3 regions of the Methylocystis iwaonis genome follow, and region 2 is predicted to be linked to each of the others. Evidence: predicted binding sites of a transcription regulator. Region 2 holds the regulator's gene; each other region holds the start of a gene.

Evidence for each region. Region 2 encodes PhoB, which activates phosphate uptake and scavenging genes when phosphate is short. Its sites were predicted from a motif close to TGTCATNNANCTGTCAT; they were not measured.
Region 1: QMG84_RS08020 (YdcH family protein) is a predicted target of PhoB. The motif match lies at 2,941-2,957, and genes of this name have one in related genera.
Region 3: QMG84_RS09780 (Orn/Lys/Arg family decarboxylase) is a predicted target of PhoB. The motif match lies at 2,151-2,167, and genes of this name have one in related genera.

Annotation. Positions count from the first base shown of each region.
Region 1 is NZ_AP027142.1:1,674,613-1,678,894, forward strand. It holds gene QMG84_RS08000 (endonuclease domain-containing protein) at 1-83, shown strand, start outside; gene QMG84_RS08005 (hypothetical protein) at 365-499, shown strand; gene QMG84_RS08010 (GNAT family N-acetyltransferase) at 499-999, shown strand; gene cimA (citramalate synthase) at 999-2,591, shown strand; gene QMG84_RS08020 (YdcH family protein) at 2,670-2,849, opposite strand; tRNA gene QMG84_RS08025 (tRNA-Val) at 3,136-3,210, shown strand; gene QMG84_RS08030 (hypothetical protein) at 3,462-3,680, shown strand; gene QMG84_RS08035 (copper chaperone PCu(A)C) at 4,143-4,282, opposite strand, start outside.
Region 2 is NZ_AP027142.1:34,186-38,467, reverse strand. It holds gene pstA (phosphate ABC transporter permease PstA) at 1-305, shown strand, start outside; gene pstB (phosphate ABC transporter ATP-binding protein PstB) at 302-1,084, shown strand; gene phoU (phosphate signaling complex protein PhoU) at 1,106-1,825, shown strand; gene phoB (phosphate regulon transcriptional regulator PhoB) at 1,818-2,567, shown strand; gene QMG84_RS00170 (GcrA family cell cycle regulator) at 2,602-3,147, opposite strand; gene QMG84_RS00165 (aspartate aminotransferase family protein) at 3,589-4,282, shown strand, end outside.
Region 3 is NZ_AP027142.1:2,026,743-2,031,024, reverse strand. It holds gene QMG84_RS09800 (cation-translocating P-type ATPase) at 1-177, shown strand, start outside; gene metK (methionine adenosyltransferase) at 167-1,342, shown strand; gene QMG84_RS09790 (hypothetical protein) at 1,339-1,782, opposite strand; gene QMG84_RS09785 (DUF5132 domain-containing protein) at 1,785-2,102, opposite strand; gene QMG84_RS09780 (Orn/Lys/Arg family decarboxylase) at 2,414-4,282, shown strand, end outside.

The DNA of each region.
Region 1 (4,282 bases), 1.6 Mb from region 2:
ATCCGGAGGTGGATTCCAATCTGCATGGGGTCGTCGAGACGATTTTGGCGCGGGCGCGTGAGCATATGCCGGAGGCGTCGTGATCCTCCCCCCCACCCGGCCCGCTTCGCGCGCCACCCTCCCCGCAAGGGGGAGGGATTGGAGCCCTACGATTTGCGCTCTTTCTGAAGCGTCGGGCGGCATGAGCGGCGCTGCCGCCGCCATCCCTTCCCTCCCCTTTACGGGGAGGGTGGCCCGCGCAGCGGGCCGGGTGGGGTCCGAGGGCGCCCCTCCCACCGAAACGCCAACGCAATGTCTGGCGCGTAGCGTGATCCACGGCCGGGCTACAATGCGCCGTCCCGCGCGAGGCAACAGGAGCAACGCCATGTCCAACAACGACTGGAAAAACACGCTGCCGTTCAAGCGCCATTGGGCGGTTTACCTCCTCTTCAAAATTCTCGTCCTGGCCGGCGCCGCCTTCGCCGCCTGGCAGATCTTGCGCAGCTTCGAGGTCGTGTAATGGCGCAGCCCGGTCTTCGGCCATATCTTGCAAGTGACGCGGCGGCGCTCGCCGCGCTTTTTCGCGCGAGCATTGAGGCGCTCGCGGCCGAGGATTACGACGCGGATCAGCGCGAGGCCTGGGCCTCGGCGGCGGATGACGAAGCCGCTTTCGCCGCCCGACTCGCCGGGGCCCTCACCATTGTCGCGCTGGCCGACGGCGAGATCGCGGGCTTCGCTTCTCTTAAAGACAACAAGCTCTTCGACATGCTGTATGTGCGCCCGGACTATGCGGGGCAAGGCGTGGGCGCCGCGCTTGCTGACGCGATCGAGAAGCTCGCCGGCGCGCGCGGAACCAAGACGCTCACCGTCGAAGCCTCCGACACGGCGCGCGATTTCTTCGCTGCGCGCGGCTATGTCGCGCAGAGCCGCAATACGGTGACCATCGCCGGCGAATGGCTCGGAAACACCACCATGACCAAGCAACTGGCGGCCCCGCCGGCCGCTGGGGGAACGCATTGATGACCAGGGAACGCGTGACGCTTTACGACACCACGCTGCGCGACGGCGCGCAGACGACGGGGGTCGATTTCTCGCTCGACGACAAGCGGCAGATCGCCGCCATGCTCGACGATCTCGGGATCGACTATGTCGAAGGCGGCTATCCGGGAGCCAACCCGCTCGACACGGAATTCTTCGCGCAGCGGCCGAAGCTGCGGGCGCGCTTCTGCGCCTTCGGCATGACGCGCCGGCAAGGCCGTTCGGTGGAGAACGATCCCGGCGTCGCGGCGCTCTTGGGCAGCTCGGCGGATGCGGTGACCTTCGTCGCCAAAAGCTGGGACTATCAGGTCAAGGTCGCCTTACGCTCCACGGAAGAGGATAATCTCGCCGCGATTACGCAATCCGTAAGAGCGGCTGTCGCGCGGGAGAAGGAAGCGGCGGTCGATTGCGAGCATTTCTTCGACGGTTTCAAGGACAATCCGCAATATGCGCTCGCCTGCGCCGTTGCGGCTTACGAGGCCGGCGCGCGCTGGGTGGTGCTGTGCGACACCAATGGTGGCACGCTGCCGCATGAGGTCGAGCGCATCGTCGCGGAGGTCGCCAAGGTCATTCCGGGCGACCATATCGGCGTGCATTGCCACGACGACACGGGGCAAGCGGTGGCGAACTCATTGGCCGCCCTGCGCGCCGGCGCGCGGCAGATTCAGGGCACGCTCAACGGATTGGGAGAGCGCTGCGGCAACGCCAATCTCACGACTATCATCCCGACGCTGCTGCTCAAGGATGAATACGCTTCTCGGTTCGAGATAAGCGTCACGCGCGAGAAGCTGTCCCATCTCACGCGCATCAGCCATGCGCTCGACGAGCTGCTCAATCGCGCCCCGAATCGCCATGCGCCATATGTGGGCGCCAGCGCCTTTGCGACGAAGGCCGGCATTCACGCCTCCGCCGTGCTGACCGATCCGCGCACCTATGAGCATGTGGCGCCGGAAACCGTGGGCAATCAGCGCCGCGTGCTGGTCTCCGACCAGGCCGGGCGATCCAATATCATTTCCGAGCTGACGCGCCTCGGCGTGACGCTGGACAAGGATGATCCGCGCCTGACGCGTCTGCTCGACGAGGTGAAGGAAAAGGAATCGCAGGGCTATGCCTATGAGGGCGCCGACGCCTCCTTCTTCCTGCTCGCCAAGCGCGTGCTCGGCGAAGCCCCGCATTATTTCGACATCGAGCGCTATAGCGTGGCGGTGGATCGGCGCTTCGCGCGCAATGGCTTCGAGGACAAGGGCGCCGAGGCGATCGTCAAGATCAATGTTCACGGCGAGACGCGCATCTCGGCGGCTGAGGGCAACGGCCCGGTCAATGCGCTCGATGTCGCGCTGCGAAAGGATCTCGGCGCCTATCAGAAATTCGTCGACGACGTCCGGCTTGTCGATTACCGCGTGCGCGTCTTCCAGGGCGGCACGGACGCGGTGACGCGCGTGCTGGTGGAATGCGCGGACGGGGAGGGAAATCGTTGGTCGACGGTGGGCGTCTCGGCCAATGTGATAGACGCCTCTTTCGAAGCGATTGTCGACGCGATCAACTACAAGCTGCTGGTGTCGGGCGCGCGGTGACGCGCGGGCGCGCCATGGGCCGAGAGCGTTGAAAGGCGGACAGGGCGGAAAAAGCTTTCCGCCCCGTTCGAGCGTGCGTCAGTGGCGTGTTTCGCTGATCGCCAATTTGGCGAGTTCGTCCTTGATTTGCAGCTTCTTGCGTTTCAGCTCGATGATTTTGGCTTTGTCGGCATTGCGGTGAAGCTGCTCTCTCTCGATTTCCTTCTTGAGCGCCTCGTGGCGACGTTGGAGTTCGACGATATGGCCTTGTAAGGACATGCGAAACCTCCTTTGTGACTTTCCCCTCGCGAGGGGCGCACGGCCAAGCATGCCACATTGGGCGAGGCCCGCAAGATAAGAATTGTCGCGGCGTCATAAATCTTTCGTCCCCGCGACATCTGGCCTCAACAAATTGTTAACGGCCACTCCCGCCAAGCCGCCGCCGGGCGGAATTTGCGCTGTCGCGGGACTATGAAATTTTTCTGCACAAAGGCGCTTGCGCGCCGCCGCGTCCGCCACTATACACACGCCACCCGAGCCGCCGCCAAGGCGGAACCCCGGAAGGGGGCGCGTAGCTCAGCGGGAGAGCACTACGTTGACATCGTAGGGGTCACAGGTTCAATCCCTGTCGCGCCCACCATCAAAATCAAGAACTTACAAAGATATAGTGTCGAGGCCGCGAAGTCCGGTCACCATATAGTCACCGCTGGACCAAGAGGTCACCGTCGCGGTCGGTAGGGCAAAAAAATCTGAAAATGCCCCGAGCCAGCACCCTCAAAACCCTCGAAACCTCCTCAGGCTCGGAGCGGACCGAGCGCTCAATGCAGCCATTGCTGACGGCTCCCTGCGCGCGCATATTCGTGGCGTGATTCTTAGTCCTTGGGGGCCGATATGTCGGAAGTCGAAATCTTGAATTCCGTTCGAGCGAAGCTGGTCACTGAGCGCCGCCGAATTGCTCGTCTTGTTGGCGAGCCTCAAGAGGATAGCCCTGAGCGTTGGGCCAATACCTTTAAGAGCGTGCAGGAATTCATTGAGGCGGTTGACCGAGCCATCGCGGATGAGGTGTCGATTGAAAATGCGGAAGCCGGCCCCACGGCCTTTATGGTTTGAGTTTGGCCGGCGTCCCGTCATCGCCATAATGAGAGCGTCGATTCCGTCGATACTGGCCATAGGTTCAACTCCTGTCGCGCCCACCATTCGAATCAAGCACTACGGAATGCTGCCGACGGGTGGGAACTAGCAAGTTAGTGGGCGAATTCTGATCGATCCAATTGTGGGGCGACGTAGCCGAAAACTCTCAAGTCCCACGCCGGCGGGGGAGGGGCTATCTTCGGAGTGGTGCTTCCGGATTGCGGGCCTCGATAAGCCCCTCATGCCATTTCCGTTTGAATAGCTCGCATGGGGACTTGTCATTCCCGGCGGGCTGAAAGCCCGACCGGGGATCCAGAGCCACAAAAGCGCTGGTTTTGCTCTTCATTCCCGATCGCTCGCTGCGTGAGCGTCGGGAATGACAGTGACCCGATCAAGCGCATCTCATATCAGACGGCCGTCCACGACGATGCCCGGGGCGTGCTACAGCCGCCGTGTCTCCACATGAAACTCGATCTTCATCGCGCCGCCGCTTTCGAAGCGAAGCGAGCCGTCGATCGTCTGCCCGAGCTTCAATGACGATTTCAGATCGAGCAGCATGAGATGGTAACCGCGCGTTTGAA
Region 2 (4,282 bases):
TCATCGGCAAAGTGGCCTATCGCGCCGCCAAGGCGGGTCTCGTCACGGGCATTCTGCTCGCGGTGGCGCGCGTCTCTGGCGAAACCGCGCCGCTGCTCTTCACCGCGCTCAACAACCAGTTCTGGAGCAGCGACCTCAACGCGCCGATGGCGAGCCTGCCGGTCGTCATCTTCCAGTTCGCCCTGTCCCCTTACAAAGATTGGCAGCAGCTTGCCTGGACGGGCGCCCTGTTGATCACCTTCGCCGTTCTCGCCCTGTCGATCACAGCCCGCGCGCTGAGCGCCGGCCGGAGAAAATCGAAATGAACGCCCTCGCTCAGGTGAACCAGTCCGCGACCAAGATCTCGGTTCGCAGCCTCGATTTCTACTACGGCGCCACCCGCGCGCTGAAATCCGTGTCCTTGTCGCTGCACACCCATAAGGTGACCGCCTTCATCGGCCCGTCGGGCTGCGGCAAATCCACGTTGCTGCGCGTGCTGAACCGGATGTACGACCTTTATCCGGGCCAGCGCGCGGAAGGCGAGGTGCTGCTCGACGGCGAGAACATCCTCGATCCGGCGATCGACCTCAACGCCTTGCGCGCCCGCGTCGGCATGATCTTCCAGAAGCCGACGCCCTTCCCGATGTCGATCTACGAGAACGTCGCCTTCGGCATCCGCCTCTACGAGAAATTGTCGCGCGCCGATATGGATGTCCGCGTCGAGGAGGCGCTGCGCGGCGCGGCGCTCTGGGACGAAGTCAAGGACAAGCTGCAGGCGAGCGGGCTCGGCCTTTCCGGCGGCCAGCAGCAGCGCCTGTGCATCGCCCGCAGCGTCGCCGTCCAACCCGAGGTCATGCTCTTCGACGAGCCCTGCTCCGCGCTGGACCCGATCTCGACGGCGAAGGTCGAAGAGCTGATCGAGGAGCTCTCGACGAGATACACGATCGCGATCGTGACCCATAATATGCAACAGGCGGTGCGCGTCTCCGACTACACCGCATTCATGTATCTGGGCGAGCTCATCGAATTCGGCGACACGGACGACGTCTTCAACCGGCCGAGAGAAAAGCGCACGCAGGATTACATCACCGGCCGCTTCGGCTGAAGCTCATTTAAGGAACGAGCGATGACCGACCATACCGTCAAGTCCTATGACCGCGACCTCGAGTCGCTGGGACGTCGCATCTCCGAGATGGGCGGCGTTGCCGAAAAAATGCTGGCCGAGGCGATGGACGCGCTGTCCAACCTCGACGTCGAACTGGCCAAGCGAGTCGTCGCAAGCGACGCGCGGCTCGACACGCTTCAGCGCGAGATCGAAGAAAGCGCCGTCATGACGATCGCGCGGCGGCAACCGCTGGCGATCGATCTGCGCGAATGCATCGCCGCGATCCGCATCTCCGGCGACATCGAACGGATCGGCGACCTCGCCAAGAACATCGCCAAGCGCACGCTCAAAATCGCCTCCGAGGCGCGTCTGCCGCGCGCCATCGTCGGCCTGAAGTCGATGCACGAAATCGCCGCCACGCAGCTCAAGGACGCGCTCGACGCCTATGCGCTGCGCGACGAGGAGCGCGCCCGCACCGTCTGGATGAACGACGCCGATCTCGACGCGCTGGAAGACTCGGTGTTTCGCGATCTTCTCACCTTCATGATGGAAGATCCGCGCAACATCTCCTTCTGCACGCATCTTCTGTTCTGCTCGAAGAATCTCGAGCGCATTGGCGATCACACGACCAACATCGCCGAGACTGTCGTCTATCTCGTGACAGGCGAATCCATGCCGCTCGAGCGCCCCAAGGCGCGGCCGGGCGTTCTGGGCGCAGGGGGCGACGCATCGCATGAGTGACGCGACCACCGCGCCGACCGGCGCCCGCGACGGCAAGAGCGACCGCGCCCCGAGGATTCTCGTCGTCGAGGACGAGGTCCCGCTCGCGACTCTGCTGGTTTATAATCTGGAGGCCGAAGGCTATCAGGTCGAGCACGTCGATAATGGCGACGAAGCCGAGCTGCGCATCGCGGAGTCGCCGCCCGACCTGATGCTGCTCGACTGGATGCTGCCGGGCGTCTCGGGCCTCGAAATCTGCCGGCGCCTGCGCGCGCGCGACACCGCCCGCGACATGCCGATCATCATGTTGACGGCGCGCGGCGAGGAGGCCGAGCGCGTGCGCGGGCTTTCTGTCGGCGCCGACGACTATGTGGTGAAGCCGTTCTCGACGCCGGAGCTGATGGCGCGCGTGCGCGCTTTGCTGCGCCGCGCCCGGCCGGAGCGCGTCGCCTCCAAGCTGACGCTGGGCGACATCGACCTCGACCGCGAGACGCGCCGCGTGCGCCGCTCGGGCCGGGAAATCCATCTGGGCCCGACCGAGTTCCGGCTGCTCGAATATTTCATGGAGAAGCCCGGCCGCGTCTTCACCCGCGCCCAGCTCCTCGACAGCGTCTGGGGCATGTCGGCGGAGATCGACGAGCGCACGGTCGACGTGCATGTCGGACGGCTTCGCAAGGCGCTCATCCGCGGCCGCGAAAAAGACCCGATCCGCACCGTGCGCGGCTCCGGCTATTCCTTCGACGAGACCTTCGGCCGGGAGTGACGTCGGCCGCAGCCGATCGCGCGCCCGCGCTTTATCAAGCGTAACGCGGCGCCCTGAGCTGATCGCGCGCGCGACGGCGATCCTGCGCCGGCTGATAGGCGATACGGGCGTGATGCGCGCAATAGGGCCCGCCGCCGATCGGGGATTTGCCGCCGCAAAAGCGGAACTCGGGCGACGTCGGATCGCCCATCGGCCAGCGGCACATCGACTCGCGCAGCTCCATGATCGTCACGCGCTCGGACATCGGGACGACGACGTCCGTATCCGGCGTCACGCGCGCCACCACGACCGTCTCGGGCGCGAAGGCGAGGGCGACATTGCCGTGCACGGCGTGCCCGCCGACGCGCGGCGCCGCCGCCACGGGGGCGGAAACCGCCGCCTGGCGCGACGCCGGCTTTGCGGCGCGGGGTCGCGGCGCGCTGGCCGTCTTGGCGCGCTCGGCGAGGCCAAGACGGTGAATCTTGCCGATCACCGCATTGCGCGTGATGCCGGGACCAAGCTCCGCTGCGACCTGACTCGCGCTGAGACCGTCGCTCCAAAGCTTACGCAACAGCTCGACGCGTTCATCGGTCCAAGACATTTTGACCTCCAAGCGGCCGGTTTGAGCGCGCAACCGGACAGAATCCACCCGCCCTCGCTGCGCCGGAGCGAACCAGCGGCGACGTCGCGCGCATCGAAACTCGAGGGACGCCAGGCGGAAACAACGCTACCGCGCCGGCGGGAAAAACTTAACAAAACCTTTGAATCACGGGCAAGAGTCGCTGGCAAGCCAAAGGGCGCGTTCTGCACAGCCTTTCTGAGCGCATTGTGCGCAGAGTGTTGCCGCGACGACTCACTCCGCGCCGGAGTTGGAACGAAAAAACGCCTCTGGCGCGCCAGCCAAGTTGGCTGCGACGTTAGGATTTGACCGAAACAGCGCGCCCGCATAAAATCGCCTTCTCAAACTGCCGCCCCGAAAGGGCGGCGCTTTGTTTTTTGGCCCGACCGCCAAACGGCGGATCTGTTGGCTTGGAGCATAATTTTGACATCTGCGCTCTATCCGACTTATGCGCGCGCCGACGTCGCCTTTACGCGGGGCGAAGGCGCATGGCTGTTCGCGGAGAATGGCGACCGCTACCTGGATTTCGCTTCAGGAGTCGCTGTGCTGTCGCTTGGCCATGACCATCCGCATCTCGTCGAAACACTCAAGGCCGCCGCTGAAAAGCCCTGGCACGTCTCCAATCTCTTCCGCATCCCCGAGGCCGAGCGTCTCGCGGAGCGCCTTGTCGCCGCCACTTTCGCCGAAACGGTCTTCTTCGTGAATTCCGGCGCCGAAGCCGTGGAATGCGCCATCAAAACCGCCCGCAAATATCATGCGGCGAATGGCCAGCCGGAACGCTACCGCCTGATTACCTTCGAGGGCGCCTTTCACGGGCGCACGCTCGCGACCATCGCCGCCGGCGGCAATCCGAAATATCTCGACGGCTTTGGCCCGCCGCTCGACGGCTTCGACCAAGTCCCCTTCGATGATCTCGCAGCCGTCGAAGCCGCCATCACCGAGGAAACCGCGGGCGTGCTGCTCGAACCCGTGCAAGGCGAGGGCGGTCTGCGCGTCTTCCCGCATGAGTTCCTGCGCAAGCTTCGCGCTTTGTGCGACGCGCGCGGCCTGCTGCTGGTGCTGGACGAAGTTCAATGCGGCGTCGGCCGCACCGGAAAATTCCTGGCCTGCGAGCACT
Region 3 (4,282 bases), 1.7 Mb from region 2:
TGCGCGGCGCAGTTTCTGCCGCCGACGCGGCGGCTTCTCGGGCTTGCGCCGCTCGGCCCGGGCGACATTCTGCGTATCGGCGCCATCGCCATCAGCAGCGCGCTCGCCAATGATTTTCTGGGCTATCTGGTCGAGCGCGCCGCCGCCCGCCACGAGGAAGAAAGCCATGTCGGCTGACATGATCTTCACATCCCAATCGGTCACGCCCGGCCATCCAGACAAGCTCTGCGACCAGATCAGCGACGCGGCGGTCGACGCCTTGCTGAGAGAGGACGAAACAGCGCGGGCGGTGGTGGAATGCGCTCTCGCCACCGGCGTGCTGTTTCTCGCGGCGCGATATGCGGCCGACGCCCGGGTCGATCTGCCCTCGCTCGCGCGCAAGATCATCATGGACGCCGGCTATGTCTCGAACGGGTTCGACGCGCGCAACTGCTCGATCCTGACGAGCTTGACCGAGCTTCCGCTCTCCACCCGCGAGGCCGAGTCTCCGGGAGACGCGCCGGAGGCGGTCGCGCGCAGGGTGGCGCATGAGCAGGCGAATGTTTTCGGCTATGCCTGCCGGGACACGAGCGAGCTGATGCCGGCGCCGATCAGCTACGCGCATAAAATGGCGAAGGCTTTGGATACGGCGCGCCGCGGAGGCTTTCACGCCTTGTCGCCTGACGCGAAAACGCAGGTCTCCGTGCAATATCGGGACGGACGCCCAGTGCGTATCCACAGTCTGTCGCTCACCGTGGCGCTCGACGACTCTGCCGCGCCGGACACGCAGGATCATCTGCGCACTTTGGCGCTCGACGCCTTGGCAAGCGACGACGTCAGGCCGGACGATGGGACGCAGGTCATCATCAACGCAGGCGAGCCCCTCGACATCGGCGGTCCCGGGCGCCACGCGGGATTGACCGGGCGCAAGAACGGGATCGATTCCTATGGGGAGATCGCGCGCATGAGCGGTTCGGCGCTTTCGGGCAAAGACCCCTCGCGCATTGAGCGCGCCGGCGCCTATGCCGCGCGCTACGCCGCCAAGAACATCGTCGCCGCCGGATTGGCCGAGCGTTGCGAAGTCCATTTGGCCTATGCCATCGGCCAGGCGGAGCCGCTGAGCCTGAGCGTCGAGACCTTCAATACCGGGAAGTTCAGCGACGAGGCGATCACTAAGCGTCTCGCCGCGATCCTCGATTTCCGCCCGGCCGCGATCGTGAAGCGTTTTTCGCTCCGAAGCCGGCCGAAGGCCGCCGGCGCCTCCGGCTTCTATCTGCCGCTTGCAACCTATGGGCATTTCGGACGCGACGATCTCGCGCTCCCTTGGGAGGCGATTGATTTGGTCGAGGCCCTGCGCGGCTAGATCATGGCGTCGTCGCCGCTCTCGGGCGACCGCCAGACGCCGGCGAGATGGCCGGCGTACCACAGCAGCGTGAATGCAGGCGGAAAGAACTTTTCCCGCGTCACCTGCCAGAGCGCGAGCCCGACCAACGCCAATGCGACGAGCGCCTTCGGATCGAACTCGACCGGCTTGTCAGTCTTCGTCGCGGATCGCGCCTTGCCGATTGCGAAAAGCCCCGCTTCCAGCGCCGCCTCGCTGACCTTCTCGAGCGCGTCGCCGTGCTCGATGAGCACGCTGCCGGTGAAGGGCCTCGCCGCCACCTTGTAGACGCTCGGCAGCGCGGACAGACCGCTGGAGACAGAGGCAAAAAAGTCCGAGTCGCCAAGGCGGTCCGGGAACCGCAGACGGGCCCGGCCCGGCATGGCGTGCGCGATTTCGGCGATTGGCAGGCCGGCGCCCATGCTCACGCCCCTTCCGAGGTCGGCTGCGGCGTCGTTTCGGCGGCGGCCCCGCCTTCCTCGGGCTTCGGGCCGGCGGACTTGCGGGCCTGCGCCATCGTGGCGGCAAATATGTCGGAAGCCGCCTCCGCCTTCGCCTCAGCGAAGAGATCCTCGGCCGTTTCCATCAGGTGTGCGCCCTGCACACGCGCTTCGTGCAAGGCCAGGACGGCGGCCTTCAGGGCGGCCTTGGCGACGGGCCGCACGCGATTTCCCTCGCGGTCAAACAGGAGCGCCGCTGCGGCGCCGGCCGCCACGCCTAACGCAAATCCCCACGGCTTCATGAAGCTTCTCCCGGTCGGAAACCAAGGCGTTCCAATTTAAGCGCGACCATGACGCGCTCGTGACGAGCGCAAATACTGCCGTTCGTCGCCCGCACCGTCCGACGCTGTCGCAAATGTTATAGGACAGTCGGCGTTTTACGAAAGCGCGGCGGATATCGCCTTCCCCGATAATTAACGCATGTTGGCCTAGCTTCTTGCCGTCTGACAAGCTAACGGCGCGCACTGTCACGATTGCGTCACGCAAGAAGTGTCTGCGAACCGTCGACAGCGCGGCTCAGCTTAACGCGCGCTTTCCGAATGGACGGCATTGGATGGACTTTTCCCAGCGCTTCACCTTCCTCTTCTCCGCGCCCAATTTCGAGGCAGACGACCTCGAAGGCCTGCGCGTCAATCAGATCATCGCGGCCATCGAGCGCATGGGCTTTCAGGTCGTCCGGGCGCGGCGATTGGAGGACGCCGAGATCGTCGTGCAGACGGACGCCGCGATCGGATGCCTTGTCGTCGACTGGGGCAAGAGGGGGATAGAGGGCAAGACCGCCTCGCTCATTGATCTGATGCGCAAGCGCGGTCTGGACATGCCGATTGTTTTGCTCATCCGCCGCAAGCGCTTCGAGGATATACCGGTCGAGGTGCTCGACTTCATCGACGGCTATGTGTTCCTGGCGGAGGAGACGCCGGAGTTCATCGCCAAGAATCTTGTCTCGCGGCTCAAGCAATATGCCGACACGCTGAAGACGCCTTTCTTCGGCGCCATTGTCGATTACGCCGAAGAAGGCAATCAGCTCTGGACCTGTCCCGGCCATAATGGCGGCATTTTCTATAGCCGTAGCCCCATCGGGCGCATCTTCATGGAGCATCTCGGCGAAGCGGTGTTCCGCGACGATCTGGACAATTCCGTCGTCGAGCTTGGAGACCTCCTCACACACGAAGGCCCTGCGCTCAAAGCGCAAAAGGCGGCGGCCGAAATCTTCGGGGCAGAAAAAACCTATTTCGTGCTCAACGGCACGTCCACATCGAACAAGGTCGTCCTCACCAATCTCGTGGCCGAAGGCGATCTCGTGCTCTTTGACCGCAACAATCACAAGGCCGCGCATCATGGCGCCTTGCTCTTGAGCGGCGGCGTGCCGATCTTTCTCCCCACCACGCGCAATGCCTTCGGCCTGATCGGCCCGATCGACCACAAAGCCTTCGACGAAGAGACGCTGCGCACGCGCATTCGCGACAATCCGCTGGTCAAGGATAAGGACGCCTGGCGCAAGGAGCGGCCCTTCCGCGTCGCAGTGATCGAGCAATGCACCTATGACGGCACAATCTACGACGCCGAATGGATCGTGAAGAAGATCGGCCATTTGTGCGACTACATCCTCTTCGACGAAGCCTGGGCCGGCTTCATGAAATTCCACCCGCTCTACGAGCGGCGCTTCGCCATGGGGCTGAAAAACCTCAACGAGGCTTCTCCCGGCGTCGTCGCCACCCAATCGACGCATAAGCAGCTCGCGAGCTTCTCGCAGGCGTCGCAGATCCATGTGCGCGACCGGCATATCAAGGGGCAGAGGCGCCGGGTCGAGCACAAGCGCTTCAACGAAGGCTTCATGCAGCACGCCTCGACCTCGCCCTTCTATCCGCTGTTCGCCTCGCTCGACGTCGGCGCGCAGATGATGAAAGGCCGCTCCGGCGAAGTTCTGTGGGACGACACCGTTCGTCTCGGCGTCGAGTTGCGCAAGAAGCTGCGCGCCGTGCGCCGCGAATTCGAGGACAAGGAGAAAGATCCGGCGCGGCGCTGGTTCTTCGATCCTTTCGTTCCCGACAAGGTTTCCATTCCCGACGCCGCGCGCGAAACCGGCGCGCATCAAGTCGGCTGGGAAATGGTCTCCACCGAACAACTCTCGCGCAACGCCGCCTTCTGGGAGCTTGCGCCGGGCGCGGGCTGGCATGGTTTCCAGGACATGGCGCCGGGCTTTGCGATCACCGATCCCTGCAAGCTTACCTTGCTCACGCCAGGATTCGATCGCAGCACGGGCGCCTATGAGGATCACGGCGTCCCGGCCCCGATCGTCGCGCAATATTTGCGCGAGAACCGCATCGTGCCGGAGAAGAACGATCTCAACTCGCTCCTCTTCCTGCTGACGCCGGGCGTCGAGTCGAGCAAGGCGGGAACGCTCGTTTCGGCGCTCGTCGCC